Regions from separate parts of the Paenibacillus sp. Marseille-Q7038 genome, predicted to be linked through region 1. Evidence: predicted binding sites of a transcription regulator. Region 1 holds the regulator's gene; the other holds the start of a gene.

Region 1 (8,886 bases):
ACCCGCATCTGCAACTGCAGTAAATCCTAGAGTAGAATTACGTCTGATTGCATCTGCACCCACATTAGAAGTCAGGATAATGAGGGTATTACGGAAGTCTACAACGCGACCTTTCGAGTCAGTCAAACGTCCGTCTTCAAGAACTTGAAGCAAGATATTAAATACTTCTGGGTGAGCTTTTTCGATCTCATCCAAGAGAACTACAGAATACGGTTTACGGCGAACTTTTTCAGTAAGCTGACCGCCTTCTTCATATCCTACATATCCTGGAGGCGCTCCAACCAATCGAGAAGTAGAGTGTTTCTCCATGTATTCGGACATATCGATCCGTATTACAGCATTTTCATCTCCAAACATTGCTTCGGCAAGCGCACGAGCAAGTTCCGTTTTACCTACCCCTGTAGGACCAAGGAAGATAAAGGAGCCCATTGGACGTTTTGGATCTTTAAGACCCGCACGTGCCCGGCGAATCGCACGGCTGACAGCTACAACTGCTTCATCCTGACCGATAACACGTTGATGGAGAATAGATTCCATATTTAACAAGCGATCTGTTTCTTCTTGTTTCAATTTGCTAACAGGAATTCCCGTCCAGCTTGCTACCACTTGAGCGATATCTTCTGGAGTTACTTCTGAATCCGTACGACCTTGTTTTTCTTTCCACTGATTTTTGGTTATATCCAGTTCTTCACGAATTTTCTGCTCCGTATCACGCAGCGCTGCTGCCTTCTCGAATTCTTGACTTTGAACTGCAGAATCTTTTTCTTTACGGATATCATCAAGACGATTTTCCAGTTGTTTAAGATTAGGCGGTACTGTATAAGAATTCAGTCTTACTTTAGAACCCGCTTCATCAATAAGGTCAATCGCTTTATCTGGCAGGAATCGATCTGTAATATAACGGTCAGACAGTTTTACTGCTTGTTCAATTGCCTCATCCGTAATTTTCACACGGTGATGGGCTTCATAACGATCTCTAAGTCCATGCAAGATTTGAATGGCTTCATCAACGGATGGTTGATCAACGGTAATTGGTTGGAAACGACGTTCAAGAGCAGCATCTTTTTCAATATATTTACGATACTCATCCAGCGTAGTAGCACCAATACACTGTAGTTCTCCACGAGCAAGAGCAGGTTTCAAAATGTTAGAAGCGTCGATTGCTCCCTCTGCTCCGCCTGCACCAATAAGAGTATGCAGCTCATCAATAAAGAGAATGATATTACCCGCTTGACGAATCTCATCCATAATTTTTTTGAGTCGATCCTCAAACTCACCACGATATTTCGTTCCAGCAACAACAGAACCCATATCTAGTGTCATTACACGTTTGTCACGCAACGTTTCAGGTATTTCATTTGCAATAATCTTCTGAGCAAGTCCTTCTGCAATCGCCGTTTTACCAACCCCTGGTTCACCAATTAAAACTGGGTTGTTTTTTGTACGGCGGCTAAGCACTTGAATAACACGCTCAATCTCTTTACTACGGCCGATTACCGGATCAAGATTGCTCTCTCTCGCAGTAGCTGTCAAATCTCTTGCCAAACTATCCAGTGTAGGAGTGCTTACGTTGGCTTGTGTCCCATTATGACTGGATACTGCTTCACTGCTGCCTAGCAGCTGCAAAACTTGTTGACGAGCCTTATTAAGGCTAATTCCAAGGTTATTTAGCACGCGAGCTGCTACACCTTCACCTTCACGAATTAAACCAAGCAAAATATGTTCAGTTCCCACATAAGTATGACCCAGCTTACGAGCCTCATCCATCGAAAGCTCAATTACTTTTTTCGCACGCGGCGTATATGCAATATTGGTAGGTTGCTCTTGGCCACGGCCAATGAGTGTTTCTACCTCATCCTGTATTTTTTCAAGACCAAGGCCAAGGCCGATGAGAGCTTTTGCAGCAATACCTTCACCTTCACGAATCAGGCCGAGCAAAATATGTTCGGTACCGATGTTATTATGACCTAAACGAACTGCTTCTTCCTGAGCCAAAGCGAGAACTTTTTGAGCTCGTTCCGTAAATCTTCCAAACATCATATTCCTTGCACCTCCATAAGTTTAAAAAATAATTCCTTTATCTATATATCTAGGCTATTCTAACGCTTGCCCAGCCGACATAATGCCGGTAAATCCCATAACTTTCGTTCTTGTGAGACAAGAATGTAAGAAGTGGGTTATTACTTCGTATAAGAGCTTAGTTCATAATAAGGGCCTTTCACTAAGGTTTTACACTAGACCTAAGGCTTTCTTCATTCCTTTTGGAAAAATTCCCTTATTAACTGCGCACGATACATATCTCTTTCTCCTGATTCGAGCGTTCTCCCAAATTTCTTCTGAAGAAAACCTGGCTGGATCAAGACATTGAGTTCATTCATTTCAACAATCGTTTTTTCCCTGATTAGATCCAAATCAATACCGAGCCGAATATCAGATATACGCTGAGCTGCTTCCTTCGAGTCCATCAGATAAGCATGAGATAAAATACCATATGATCTCATTACTCGATCCGCAATACGAAGTTTAGAATCTGTCATGAGTCTTTCTCTAGCGTTACGTTCATGACCAATGATCTGCAGAACAACACTATATAAATTATCAATAATCTCAGTTTCAGTTTGTCCTAATGTAATTTGATTCGATATTTGAAACAGATTTCCTGTCGCTTCACTGCCCTCACCGTAAATTCCTCTTACAGCAAGACCTACTTGGGATACAGCAGTGAGTACCCTGCCTATCTGTTTCGTCATTACGAGTGCCGGTAAATGCATCATTACGGAAGCACGAACTCCGGTCCCTACATTGGTTGGACAGCTGGTTAAATATCCTCTGCGATCATCGAAAGAATAATCGATATGGGCTTCAAAAACATCATCTATGGCGGAAGCACGTTTCCACGCTTCTTGAACCTGAAAACCAGGATATAAACATTGAATGCGCAAATGATCCTCTTCGTTCACCATAATACTAATGGATTCATCTTCACTGAGAATAACCGCACCATTTCTTGATTCATTCGCCAAGTTCGGACTAATGAGATGTTTTTCGACTAGTATTTCTTGGTCAAGGTCAGATAGTTCATTCAGACTTAGGACATGGAAACTGCCAAACTGATGAATATCATCAAATTGAAGGACTTCCGTTACCTTATCGAGTACCGCTCTCGACTGCTGGTCGGTTGCCAACATAGGAAATGGAAAACTCTGCACGTTTCGTGCCACTCTTACCCGGCTGCTAATGACAATTTCTGAATCAGCTGCGCTACTACGCATCCATTCACTAAGTGGTTTATCGGTAAACCGGATATCTGACATAGTGCATACCTCCTGCTCTTTACCAAACTTTACTCTTCCGCTATTTCTCTTTCCAGTTCACGAATCTGGTCACGTAATTCAGCAGCAGACTCAAATTCCTGTAGGTTAATTTGTTCTTGAAGTTCTTTTTTAAGTTCATCCACTCTTCGTCTTAAATGAATCTTTCCTCCAGCACGAACAGGAACTTTACCCACATGAGTTGTATTTCCATGAACGCGCTTTAAGAGAGGATCTAAACGATTAGAAAAATACTTATAGCATGAACTGCAACCAAATCGATTGAGCTTGCTAAACTGCTGCATCGTCATTCCGCATTCCTTACACTGAAGTGTCTCGGGTGCAGGTGTTCCAGCTGTTTTATATTTCCCAGATTCAAAATCCATAAGGCCTGAAAGGAGTCCATGGATCGAGAACCCATTAGAGATACCGGATAGATGATCTCCTTTTTCTCTTGCGCAGCTTTCACAAATATGGAATTCCGTCTTCTCGCCATTTACAATCTTCGTAAAATGAAGAGTAGCCGGACGTTCATTACATTCTTGACAAAGCATACCGCATACCTCCTTTATTCGTTCCTAACGGATAAATACAATGGCATTCAACCTACTTACCGAGGAGCGAAATTAACATTGCCTTTAACATACGAGCACGGATTTGATCACGATAGGGAAGCTTTATGAATAATACTTCTCTAGACATCGCTGCTTTGATTAAAGCAGCTTCTCGGCAGTTAAGAAATTTAGCTTCTTCTAACTGGTAGATAAGACCTTCTGCAGATGCCTGGTTGATTTCATCCCCAATATGCTGATGGAAATGTCCTCCTAGCACAGAGTGTGCAGGGAGTTCTACTCGCTGTATCCGTATATATCCACCACCACCGCGCTTACTCTCTACAAGATAACCTTTTTCAAGAGTAAAACGAGTACTAATTACATAGTTAATCTGGGATGGCACACAGGAGAATTTATCTGCAAGATCATTTCTCTGAATTTCAATCATTCCATCAGAGCTATCCTGCAAAATATTTTTCAGATATTGTTCGATAATATCAGAAATATTACGCATTCTCATCCCCCACTGTATAAAACCGGTAAGCTAATCACATGCATACATTCGAATTTATCCAGAAAGAGGCAACTACAATAATTACCCATCTTACTTAGCTGGCGAACCTCTTTGGCTTAAATGAATGCTCTCTTTTATAAACAACCACTTAAAATGTCTAAATACCCATTCTGTGTGAAATTTATAAATAAGCTTGAATTAACTTACTACATAATAATATTAGTATAACCAACAATTTAAATTCTGATCTTTGTTGACTTTGACTTTCTTTGACTTTGTCTCCATTATAACATACTGTACAGAAATCTCAAGTAAGATTCCCTTTTCATTTTTCACATATTTACATAAATTATTCGCTTTAAGAAAAAACTCTCCTGATCGAAGCCAGAAGAGCAGTTCTTATATGTTATTAGAAAAAGTCCATTAATAAGGTTTGTGCTTGGGGAATGAGCTTTTCAAGTTCTTTTGCCTTTTGGGATTGCCCTTTTAGCTTCTGTATGTGAAACAATGCCACCGGACGCTTATATCCCAGAAAAAGAGCAGTCCAAACTTGAATATCTGCTATTAAATCTGGTCGAATCTCTTCTTTTTCTTCCATTACCTTTGTTACCTTCGCTTGACCTTGTTCATTAATAGATATTTTCCACAACCCAGCATTCCATGAAGCGGCTGCATCATCAATTTGTATCGTTAATTCTGATCTATTGCCAGCTTCAAACGTATACTGTTGTAAAAAAGAATCTATATCCACAATACGAGCCATAAAATAAGGAATTGTTTCTTGGATTACCCGCGGATCTGGGAGCATATAAGGTAGATTATCATCAACTGGAACCATGGTTAACTTTACTTGCTCAATACGAGAGTCGTGATTCGAGAAAAAAGTCCATAATGCTTTCCGCGCTTCTTCATTCAAATAAACAAATTCATTACATACAAGCATTTTATCTTTTAATTCATATAACACATAGCCTTGTGGCTCTCCATCAAGAGAATAATAGACAGCACTATATTTGGTATGATCTAAGACTGTATACTTCCACCATTCTTCATCTCGAACAAGAGTACCCTGATAGCAGCTTGCAAAAGACTGATACAATTTATTCAGAATAGAGATATCCTTAATATCCCTTACTACCTTACCTGGGTACTCTATTTTAGGAGGAAACTGTTTTGAGGTAATAATATAATTTTTATATTCGGCATATAGCTCCCAGCCATACTTGCGATAAAACGGAATCGAAAACGGATGTAGAAATGATAAGGTCTGTCCTTCCTCCTTCATCACCTTGAGCGCTTGCCCTAGTAGCTGAGAGACATGTCCTTTACGGCGATTCTCCGGCCAAGTTGCTACACCTGCAATACCACCCATAGGCACTACTTTTCCTTGCAAGTATACTTTAAGCGGGAGAATCGTTAGTTTTGCTTGCAATCGATCTTCTTCAAAAATACCCCAAAATTGTTCGGGTTTGAACCGCTCTTTTCTTTCTTTTTTTGTTCCGGTGTTAATGTATATTGAAAGGCATATTCTGATAAGCTAACACTTTGCTCGTATTCCTCTGCTTTTAATTGTCTAATTTCCATTCGCTCACCTCTTTTAATGGATGTACATCATATAATTTCCTATATATACCTTATCCTGAGTGTCTCAGAGCTCCTTTTAAAAGTCAATCACGAGGCCCATGGGTTAAAGTAAGTTAATTTAAAAGATTAAGTTAGAATGTAAGCATTTCATAAACAAATCAAATCCAGACAACAAAAAAGACACTACCATTTGGTAGTGTCTTTTTCTATTGCTTGGCGACGTCCTACTCTCCCAGGACCCTGCGGTCCAAGTACCATCGGCGCTGGAGGGCTTAACGGTCGTGTTCGGGATGGGTACGTGTGGAACCCCTCCGCTATCGCCACCAAACGTGATTTTTGCGCTGTGATATCTTCAGTGAATACTCACCAGCAAAATATCAGACCTTAGAAAGGACATGCGACTTAAAAATCTTCGGAAAATTCATTCGCTCTTTGCGGTTACTTGGGTTCAACACGGAAGTGTGAATCAAGAAACAAGCGTCAGGTTCTCCTCAAGGATTTGCTCCCTGAAAACTAGATACGAAACAATCTTTGCGATTTTTTTAGGATAAGCCCTCGACCGATTAGTACTGGTCAGCTCCATGCATTCGCACTTCCACCCCCAGCCTATCTACCTCGTCGTCTTCAAGGGGTCTTACTAATTGGGAAATCTCATCTTGAGGTGGGCTTCGCGCTTAGATGCTTTCAGCGCTTATCCCTTCCATACATAGCTACCCAGCGATGCTCCTGGCGGAACAACTGGTACACCAGCGGTATGTCCATCCCGGTCCTCTCGTACTAAGGACAGCTCCTCTCAAATTTCCTACGCCCACGACAGATAGGGACCGAACTGTCTCACGACGTTCTGAACCCAGCTCGCGTACCGCTTTAATGGGCGAACAGCCCAACCCTTGGGACCTACTTCAGCCCCAGGATGCGATGAGCCGACATCGAGGTGCCAAACCTCCCCGTCGATGTGGACTCTGGGGGAGATAAGCCTGTTATCCCCAGGGTAGCTTTTATCCGTTGAGCGATGGCCCTTCCATGCGGTACCACCGGATCACTAAGCCCGACTTTCGTCCCTGCTCGACTTGTAGGTCTCGCAGTCAAGCTCCCTTGTGCCTTTACACTCTGCGAATGATTTCCAACCATTCTGAGGGAACCTTTGGGCGCCTCCGTTACTCTTTAGGAGGCGACCGCCCCAGTCAAACTGCCCACCTGACACTGTCCTCGCACCGGATCACGGTACCAAGTTAGAACCTAGATACGATCAGGGTGGTATCCCAACGTTGCCTCCACACAAGCTGGCGCTCATGCTTCTTAGGCTCCCACCTATCCTGTACAGATCGTACCCAAATCCAATATCAAGTCGCAGTAAAGCTCCATGGGGTCTTTCCGTCTTGTCGCGGGTAACCTGCATCTTCACAGGTATTAAAATTTCACCGGATCTCTCGTTGAGACAGCGCCCAAGTCGTTACGCCATTCGTGCGGGTCAGAATTTACCTGACAAGGAATTTCGCTACCTTAGGACCGTTATAGTTACGGCCGCCGTTTACTGGGGCTTCGGTTCATAGCTTCGGATTGCTCCTAACCACTCCCCTTAACCTTCCAGCACCGGGCAGGCGTCAGCCCGTATACTTCGCCTTGCGGCTTCGCACAGACCTGTTTTTGCTAAACAGTCGCTTGGGCCTTTTCACTGCGACCCCCTCGTGCTATTCACACTACCGGGGTACCCCTTCTCCCGAAGTTACGGGGTCATTTTGCCGAGTTCCTTAACGAGAGTTCTTCCGCGCGCCTTAGAATTCTCTTCTCACCTACCTGTGTCGGTTTACGGTACGGGCACCTTCATCTGGCTAGAGGCTTTTCTTGGCAGTCTGAGATCATGACCTTCGCTACTATAATTTTCACTCCCCATCACAGCCCAGCCTTAATGATGTGCGGATTTGCCTACACATCAGCCTCACTGCTTGGACAGACATCCATCAGTCTGCGTCACTACCCTACTGCGTCCCCCCATCGCTCGTAACGATTTACGGTGGTACAGGAATTTCGACCTGTTGTCCTTCGACTACGCCTTTCGGCCTCGCCTTAGGTCCCGACTTACCCTGAGCGGACGAGCCTTCCTCAGGAACCCTTAGGTTTTCGGCGGATCAGATTCTCACTGATCTTTTCGTTACTCATACCGGCATTCTCACTTGTATGCAGTCCAGCAGTCCTTCCGGTCTACCTTCAACCCGGCATACAACGCTCCCCTACCCCTGATACATAGTATCAAGCCATAGCTTCGGTGGTGTGTTTAGCCCCGTTACATTTTCGGCGCAGAGTCACTCGACCAGTGAGCTATTACGCACTCTTTAAATGGTGGTCGCTTCTAAGCCAACATCCTGGTTGTCTGTGCAACTCCACATCCTTTCCCACTTAACACACACTTGGGGACCTTAGCTGATGGTCTGGGCTGTTTCCCTCTTGACAATGGATCTTAGCACTCACTGTCTGACTCCCGGAATACAAGTCTATGGCATTCGGAGTTTGACTGAGCTTGGTAACCCTTGCGGGCCCCGCACCCAATCAGTGCTCTACCTCCACGACTTACTTGTTCCGAGGCTAGCCCTAAAGCTATTTCGGGGAGAACCAGCTATCTCCGAGTTCGATTGGAATTTCTCCGCTACCCCCACCTCATCCCCGCACTTTTCAACGATGCGTGGGTTCGGGCCTCCAGTGCGTGTTACCGCACCTTCACCCTGGACAGGGGTAGATCACACGGTTTCGGGTCTACGTCCACGTACTACATCGCCCTATTCAGACTCGCTTTCGGCCGCGGCTACGGCTTTTCACCTTAACCTTGCACGGGAACGTAACTCGCCGGTTCATTCTACAAAAGGCACGCCATCACCCATAAAACGGGCTCTGACTTTTTGTAAGCACACGGTTTCAGGTTCTATTT
Region 2 (8,886 bases), on a different contig from region 1:
TTGCTCTATCCTGCTGAGCTACTGAGACAAATTCAAGCGCGAAATAGAGCATACCATATATAAAACGTAAAATCAACAGTTATACTAAAATAAAATAAAAAGAGTGCGGCGATCTTTTACTTGGGACAGTTTATTTCATAAAATGGAGAGCTCTATGTTTTTTCTGTACCACTTTAGGTTATTCTAATATATTAGTGCTATACATAGACTACGGGTTTCTATATAATCAACGAGTCGCTTTAAGCTTCCGGGTAGAGAGGAGGTAATCTTAATTAAAGATACAAGTTCACACACTACAGATAAAAATATTGTATTGTTTCCTAAGACACTAGACTTTTATCAGATACAGCTCACCGTTATGCTGGAAAATGAACGCTATGCGGAAGCGATGAATTTGCTTGAATTTCTGCTTCAGTGCCAGGGACAGGATCAGAAAAACTATGAAGAGTGGGCAGCGTTGCTTGAATGGTTACAGGCAGCCTTTCCTCAATATATAAGTGCTGATGACAATAATTCGGTTCCTGAAGAAGAGGATGAAATTGAAAGTGAAGAGGATTTAGCACGTCAAAACGCGAAAAATAAGCTGGCTGAAGACGGAGATTATGCGAATAAATTGCTGCGTATTTTGAAGGATGAGCCGCTGAGTGAACAAACCATGCTTGCGCTTGACCAGCTAGCATATGTAGACGTACCGAGCGTCGATGAATCACTTAAAGAGTGGATTGAACAAAGCAGATTACATCCATTACTTCAGTTTAGAGTGCTTCAAACCCTGCGGAAAAGAGGGGCTGACTTTCAGGTTACTCTACAAAGAGGAACAGAGAAGGTCGAAGTTGAAATAGAGACAGTACCTCTGAAACCAGAAGACTTCCCGCACGCTGTTCTTCGGATTCTAGAACGTGTCGCAGATCAGACGGAAGTTCACGAGCCCACTTTGTTTTATTTCGCTCAGGAGCTTTGGTCGCAATATATCATGGCCGTTTTTGGAACAAGTGATTACCGCTCTATGCTGGAAGGCGATGAATCCATGCTCGATATGTGGGCTGCTGCACTTCATGCAGCGGTGGCTGAGAGTTTGGGAGGTTCGCATAATGAAGAAGAGATTCGCACCCTGTATGGGATCACGAGCGAGGTTAGGTTCCGATTTGAACAGGCGTATCGCTCAATTAAGCAATTTGTTTCAGGAGGACTGGGCACAAAATAGGTTATAAAACTTTTCCTGCTGTGTTTGCAAGGGTTTACCCTTGAAATTGCATTTAATGTTGTTTATACTAAAATGGTTATTTTGTACGCGCTTGACAATGGTTAACACGTGAAATTTGGAGGGGAAAGCATAAATGAAAGCAACTTGGGAAAAAATAGAGAAGAACCTTGGGGTTCTTGAAGTTGAAGTAGAAGCAGATCGTGTAGCTGCTGCTCTCGACAAGGCTTTTAATAAAGTCGTTAAAAAAATAAATGTACCTGGATTCCGTAAAGGTAAAGTACCACGTTCAATCTTCGAAGCTCGTTTTGGCGTAGAGAGCTTGTACCAGGATGCAATTGACATCCTTCTTCCAGAAGTATACACGGAAGCTGTTGACCAAACAGAAATCTTCCCTGTAGAGCAACCAGAAGTGGATGTTGATCAATTTGCTAAAGGTCAAACATTCAAGTTTAAAGCAAAAGTTGTAGTTAAACCTGAAGTTGAACTTGGCGAGTACAAAGGACTTGAAGTTCCTAAAGTAAGCACTGAAGTTTCTGAAGAAGAACTGGCTGCTGAACTAGAGCGTCTGCAACAGCGTCATGCTGAACTTGTAGTAGTGGAAGAAGGACAAGCTGCATCTGGTGATGTTGTTGTTATCGACTACGAAGGTTCTGTTGATGGTGAACTTTTCGAAGGCGGAACTGCTGAGCGTCAATCCCTTGAACTTGGATCCAACACATTCATCCCTGGTTTCGAAGAGCAAGTAATTGGTCTTGCAACAGGCGACAACAAAGACGTTGAAGTGACATTCCCTGAAGAATACCATGCAGCAGAACTTGCTGGTAAAAAAGCGGTATTCAAAGTGAAAGTACACGAAATCAAACGTAAAGAACTTCCTGCACTTGACGATGAATTCGCTAAAGATGTTAGTGAATTTGACACACTTGCTGAGTACAAAGAAGATCTGAAAAAACAACTTGCTTCCCGCAAAGAAGAAGAAGCAAAAGCAACTCAAGAAAATATCGTAGTTGAAAAAGCGGCTGAAAATGCAAATGTTGAAATTCCACAAGGAATGATCAACAGCGAAGTTAGCAACATGATGCGTGACTTTGACAACCGTCTTCGTCAACAAGGTATGAACCTTGAAATGTTCATGAGCTTCTCTGGTCAAACAGAAGCAGATCTTCAAAACCAAATGAAAACTGATGCCGAAAAACGCGTTCGTAACAACTTGGTTCTTGAAGCAATCGGTAAAAAAGAGAATCTTGAAGTAACAGAAGAAGATGTAAACGAAGAGCTGAACAACATGGCTGCTTCTTTCAAACGCTCTGTTGACGAGATTCGTCAAATTCTTGAAAGCAATGGTTCTCTCGATAGCTTGAAAGAAGAAGTATTGCTTCGTAAAACAATCGACTTCCTTTTGGCAAACAGCAAAGAGGTAGATGCTCCAGCTGAAGAAGCTAAAGAAGAAGCGGCTGAATAATCACTCACATATGGCATGTAGTATAAATCCAGGACCTTAAAATAGAAATGGATTTATGCAAAATGCAAATCACGTATATCAGATAAGGCACGTAATGTTTTTTACGTGCCTTATTTTTTCTAAGTAATATCCATTTTATAGTAACTTTTATTATTAGATGGATATTAATTAATATGCGTGATAATTTTTATAACCTTCCATATACTTAATATATAGGTCTTTACTCTATATGCCGGAAGGCGCATTTGCACATACATAAAAAAAATGGTTAAATATGATCAAGCTTTCTTATTATTGCTTCATCTGAGAAAGCGGATCTATATGACATGAAACAGGGAACATGTTAAAATAAGATGTACTGTAAAAATGTTTACAGATTCTTATGTTTTCCCTGACTTGTGCGGTAAAGATTCTATTATGGAAAAGAGGTTTACACATGAGTCTCGTACCTATGGTTGTTGAACAAACGAATCGCGGAGAACGTTCATACGATATTTACTCTAGACTGCTGAAAGATCGGATTATCTTTCTCAGCGGTGCAATAGATGATGATGTGGCGAATCTTGTAATCGCCCAGCTTCTTTTCCTGGCTGCAGAAGATCCAGAAAAAGATATCAGTTTATATATCAATTCACCTGGTGGTTCTGTTACAGCAGGGTTGGGTATATATGATACGATGCAGTTTATCAAGCCAGACGTATCCACGATCTGCGTAGGTATGGCTGCCAGCATGGGTTCTCTGCTATTAACAGCAGGTGCTCCTGGTAAGCGATATGCACTTGAAAACAGTGAAGTAATGATACATCAACCGCTGGGCGGAGTCCAAGGTCAGGCATCCGATATTCAGATTCATGCTGACTGGATTATTAAGACTCGTCAGAAACTGAATCAGATTTACGTGGAGCGTACAGGTCAACCCCTTGATAAAATCGAGCGTGATACGGACCGTGACTATTTCATGAGTGCGGAAGAAGCTTTAGAGTACCGTATCATTGACCAAGTACTCACCAAACCGATCAATTCTTAAAGGGGTGGTTATATGTTTAAATTTAACGATGAGAAAGGACAATTGAAATGTTCTTTCTGCGGTAAATCCCAGGAACAAGTCCGCAAGTTAGTGGCGGGACCAGGGGTGTATATATGTGATGAGTGTATCGAGCTTTGCGCGGAGATCGTGGAAGAAGAACTCGGTCATGATGAAGAGATTGATCTGAAGGATATTCCGAAACCAAAAGAGATTCGTGATATTCTCGATCAATATGTAATTGGTCAAGATCAAGCTAAGAAATCATTGTCTGTAGCGGTTTATAATCACTACAAACGTATTAATACGCAGAGCAAAATTGACGACGTGGAAATGTCGAAAAGTAATATCTTGCTTCTAGGACCAACGGGTTCTGGTAAGACTTTACTTGCTCAAACGATGGCAAAAATTCTGAATGTACCGTTTGCAATTGCAGATGCTACGTCTTTGACGGAAGCAGGGTATGTTGGTGAAGACGTTGAGAATATTCTTCTCAAGTTGATCCAAGCAGCGGATTATGATGTAGAAAAAGCAGAACGCGGCATCATTTATATTGATGAAATTGATAAAGTTGCACGTAAATCGGAGAATCCTTCGATTACACGTGACGTTTCTGGTGAAGGTGTGCAGCAAGCTCTCCTCAAAATTTTGGAGGGAACTGTCGCTTCCGTACCGCCGCAAGGTGGACGTAAGCATCCACATCAAGAGTTTATCCAGATCGATACAACAAATATTTTATTCGTTTGCGGCGGTGCCTTTGATGGTCTGGAGCAAATGATTAAACGTCGTATCGGTAAAAAAGTAATCGGATTTAACTCAGCAACAGAGCAGAAGGACTTGAAACCAGGAGAATATCTTGGCATGGTTCTTCCAGAAGATTTGCTCAAGTTCGGTTTGATTCCGGAATTTGTAGGACGTTTGCCGGTTATCTCTACTTTGGAGCCGCTTGATGAAGACACACTTGTTCGCATCCTGTCTGAGCCGAAGAACGCACTGGTTAAACAGTACACGAAAATGCTTGAACTCGATAATGTATCTCTTGAGTTTGAACCAGGAGCACTTGAGGCCATTGCTCGTGAAGCGATCAAACGGAATACAGGAGCTCGTGGACTTCGTGCCATTATCGAAGGCTTATTGCTTGATGTAATGTATGAAGTGCCATCTCGTGAAGATGTAACCAAATGCGTAATTACACAACAGGTTGTTGAAGAAAAAACAACACCTGAATTACGCAGTGGAGATGCAAAAGATAAAAAACAGGAAGAAAGTGCGTGATCTAGGCTGATCCCACTTATCTAGTTTAAATAAATTAGTCATACTCCACTGGTACAGGGGCTTATTACTGGATATTCCAGTCCTCTTGCTGGTGGAGATTTGACGTTATGGGGAGAGAAAGCCATCATGTTTCTGAGACAAGATACACGTCCCGTAAAAGTTGGAGATATTACCATCGGCGGAAGCAACGAAGTAATTATACAAAGTATGTGTACAACAAAAACTGCCGATGTAGAAGCAACCGTTGCTGAAATCTTGCGTCTGGAAGAAGCAGGTTGTCAGATCGTTCGCGTAACGGTAAATAATGACGAAGCAGCAGATGCGATTAAAGAGATTAAAAAACGGATTCATATCCCACTGGTAGCGGATATTCACTTTAACTACAAGCTGGCTTTAAAGGCGATAGAGAATGGGATTGATAAAGTTCGTATTAATCCAGGTAACATCGGTCGCCGTGAAAAAGTAGAAGCAGTAGTGGAAGCTTGTAAAGCAAAAGGTATCCCGATTCGTATTGGAGTTAATGCCGGTTCTCTTGAGAACCATTTGCTCGAAAAGTACGGTTATCCAACAGCAGATGCGATGGTAGAAAGCGCACTTTATCACATAGGTATTCTAGAAGAGCTGGATTTTCATGATATTATCGTATCCCTGAAAGCTTCTGACGTACCCATGGCGATTGAAGCTTATACCAAAGCAGCTCAGGTTATTCCTTATCCACTTCATCTTGGGATTACAGAAGCGGGCACCTTATTCTCGGGAACGATTAAAAGTTCAGCGGGTATGGGAGCACTTCTTTCACTCGGCATTGGTTCAACGATGCGTATTTCACTAAGTGCCGATCCGGTAGAAGAAATAAAGGTAGCAAGAGAACTGCTTAAAGCGTTTGGTCTGATCTCGAATGCAGCTACGCTCATTTCTTGCCCGACTTGTGGACGTCTTGATATTGATCTATTCTCCATTGCGAATGAAGTGGAAGAGTACATCTCACAGATTAAAGTGCCGATTAAAGTATCTGTACTCGGCTGTGCTGTTAATGGTCCAGGGGAAGCAAGAGAAGCAGATATCGGTATTGCCGGTGCTCGGGGAGAAGGATTGTTATTCCGTTATGGAGAGATGATTCGTAAAGTACCTGAGGCTGAGATGGTTAATGAATTAAAAAAAGAAATTGATAAAATTGTGGTTGCCTATGAAGAAACAGGGGTCATCCCTGGTCGTAAGCACTAATATTTATTATCTATATAAGATAAGTCAGCTTTCCACTCGCGAAAGTTGGCTTTTTTTGTTTTTCTCTCCCACTTCATCCGTATTTTACGTTTACCACAAGGGGAAAAGGCTATACTACCAAGTATCGAACTTTTTACGTGGCAAAAATATGTGAAAGAAAGATTGAACAGGAGGGCTTCAATATGGGAAATGAAATAACGATTATCATTATGTTGGTCAATTTATTTTTTGGAGTTGTAATTGGGTTATATTTTTGGAATATGCTGCGCTCGCAAAAAAATAATCGAAGTGCGGTAGAAAAAGAATCTCGCAAAGAATTGGATAAACTACGGAAGCTGAGAGCCATCTCACTGACGAAACCACTTGCTGAAAAGACACGACCTGCAAAACTTGAGGATATTGTGGGCCAAAAAGATGGTCTGCGGGCCATGAAGGCCGCTCTCTGCAGTGGTAATCCCCAACATGTGATTGTTTACGGTCCGCCGGGAGTAGGGAAGACAGCGGCAGCCAGGGTCATTTTAGAGGAAGCGAAAAAGAACCCGGCTTCTCCTTTTAAGGCAGATGCCAAATTTACCGAGATTGATGCGACCACAGCACGTTTTGATGAACGGGGAATTGCAGATCCTCTCATTGGATCCGTCCATGATCCGATATACCAAGGAGCGGGTGCAATGGGGGTAGCTGGTATTCCTCAGCCGAAACCGGGAGCCGTTACCAAAGCACATGGTGGGATTTTATTTGTGGACGAAATTGGTGAACTTCATACGACTCAGATGAACAAGCTGCTCAAAGTACTCGAGGATCGCAAAGTGATTTTGGAAAGTGCGTACTACAATTCCGAAGATACGCATACTCCTGCTTATATCCATGATATTTTCCAAAATGGATTGCCAGCAGATTTTCGTCTTGTGGGTGCAACGACAAGATCTCCACATGAAATTCCGCCAGCACTGCGTTCTCGCTGTATGGAAATCTTTTTCCGCGCGCTATTACCAGAAGAGATTGGACAAATTGCGGAAGATGCCATATCCAAAATCGGGTTTTCAGCGAATCCCGAAGCGGTAGAAGTTGTTAAAAAGTACGCGACGAATGGCCGGGAAGCAGTAAACATTGTACAGCTTGCTGCCGGACTTGCCCTGACCGAGAATCGGGATGAACTACAGGCCTCTGATTTAGAGTGGGTAGCGAGCAGTAGTCAAATTCAGCCAAGACCTGATCGTAAAATACCAAGTCGTCCACAAATCGGTTTTGTTAACGGACTTGCTGTGTATGGTCCCAATATGGGAGCACTGCTTGAAATTGAAGTTTCTGCTGTACCTGTATCAAAAGGCAAGGGCACCTATAACATTACGGGTGTCGTAGAGGAAGAAGAGATTGGCGGAGGGTCTAGAACACTGCGCCGCAAAAGCATGGCAAAAGGTTCTGTAGAGAATGTTCTGACTGTTCTTCGTGCTATGGGGTATGAACCATCCAATTATGATCTTCACATTAATTTCCCGGGAGGAACGCCGATTGATGGACCTTCCGCTGGGATTGCGATGGCGACGGCGATTGTTTCAGCAATTCGGGGAATTCCTGTAGATCATGAGCTGGCCATGACAGGAGAAATAAGTATTCACGGAAAAGTGAAACCAATTGGCGGCGTTTTGGCTAAGGTGGAAGCAGCATTTCAGGCAGGAGCCAAAAAAGTAATCATTCCCGCTGAGAATTGGCAATCCATTTTTGATAACTTGGAAGGCTTACGTGTGATTCCGGTTGAGACGGCTGAAGAAGTGTTCCAGCATGTATTTGGAGAGTCAGAAAAAATAGTAGTGGAAGAGGTCGTTTCTCCTCCTACAGAACTCTTTCCACCTTCTTCTCCATCTGTTCTCCATGCCGATCATAATCGGAACGGTAAACTGAATAGTACCGAAAGCATGTAATGCTTGTCCCTTCATTGGTTTTTTATGTGAACATTTGATAAAATAATGAATGATAACAACTTGAGAGCCATTGGAGGTGTGAAAGCGATGGGACCGAGCAAAGCCAAAGGTCGTCGTTTTCCTTTACTGCCTTTGAGAGGACTTCTTGTTTACCCGAGTATGGTACTTCATCTCGATGTAGGCAGGGAGAAATCAGTTAAGGCTTTGGAAAAAGCGATGGTAGAAGAACATTTAATCCTCCTGTGTTCCCAATCTGAAGTAAATATTGAAGAACCTACAAGAGAAGACATCTTCCGGATCGGGACAGTGGCAAAGGTCAGACAGATGCTGAAGCTTCCGAATGGGACGATTCGGGTCCTTGTAGAAGGATTGGAACGCGCGGAAATTACCGAGTATACAGATAATGTTGATTTTTATGAAGTACTGGCAGTGGAGCTTCCAGAAGAAGAAACGAACCATCCGGAGACGGATGCTCTAATGAGAACGTTGCTGAACCAGTTCGAAAATTATATAAATCTGTCTAAAAAGATTACCCCGGAGACACTCGCAGCGGTGTCTGATATTGAAGAACCTGGGCGTCTTGCGGATGTAATAACCAGTCATCTTTCACTTAAGATTAAGGATAAACAAGAAATTCTGGAAACGATTAACGTGAAGCAAAGACTTGAGAAACTTCTCGATATTCTTAATAATGAGCGGGAAGTTTTGGAGCTTGAACGTAAGATCAGCCAGCGTGTGAAAAAACAGATGGAAAAAACGCAGAAGGAATATTATC

Evidence for each region. The regulator CtsR, encoded in region 1, represses protease genes until heat stress. The targets are predictions, from matches to a motif close to ATGGTCAATAAAGGTCAAACA.
Region 2: clpP (ATP-dependent Clp endopeptidase proteolytic subunit ClpP) is a predicted target of CtsR. The motif match lies at 2,931-2,951, and genes of this name have one in related genera.

What each region holds. Positions count from the first base shown of each region.
Region 1 is NZ_CBCOOM010000002.1:923,463-932,348, reverse strand. Features, by position in the region: gene clpC (ATP-dependent protease ATP-binding subunit ClpC) at 1-2,040, opposite strand, end outside; gene ACWPWY_RS21390 (protein arginine kinase) at 2,253-3,314, opposite strand; gene ACWPWY_RS21385 (UvrB/UvrC motif-containing protein) at 3,344-3,865, opposite strand; gene ACWPWY_RS21380 (CtsR family transcriptional regulator) at 3,918-4,379, opposite strand; partial or broken gene ACWPWY_RS21375 (GNAT family N-acetyltransferase) at 4,789-5,963, opposite strand; rRNA gene rrf (5S ribosomal RNA) at 6,175-6,291, opposite strand; rRNA gene ACWPWY_RS21365 (23S ribosomal RNA) at 6,507-8,886, opposite strand, start outside.
Region 2 is NZ_CBCOOM010000001.1:3,067,771-3,076,656, reverse strand. Features, by position in the region: tRNA gene ACWPWY_RS14580 (tRNA-Arg) at 1-28, opposite strand, end outside; gene ACWPWY_RS14575 (hypothetical protein) at 266-1,204, shown strand; gene tig (trigger factor) at 1,338-2,666, shown strand; gene clpP (ATP-dependent Clp endopeptidase proteolytic subunit ClpP) at 3,103-3,693, shown strand; gene clpX (ATP-dependent protease ATP-binding subunit ClpX) at 3,706-4,965, shown strand; gene ispG (flavodoxin-dependent (E)-4-hydroxy-3-methylbut-2-enyl-diphosphate synthase) at 5,092-6,189, shown strand; gene lonB (ATP-dependent protease LonB) at 6,372-8,111, shown strand; gene lon (endopeptidase La) at 8,199-8,886, shown strand, end outside.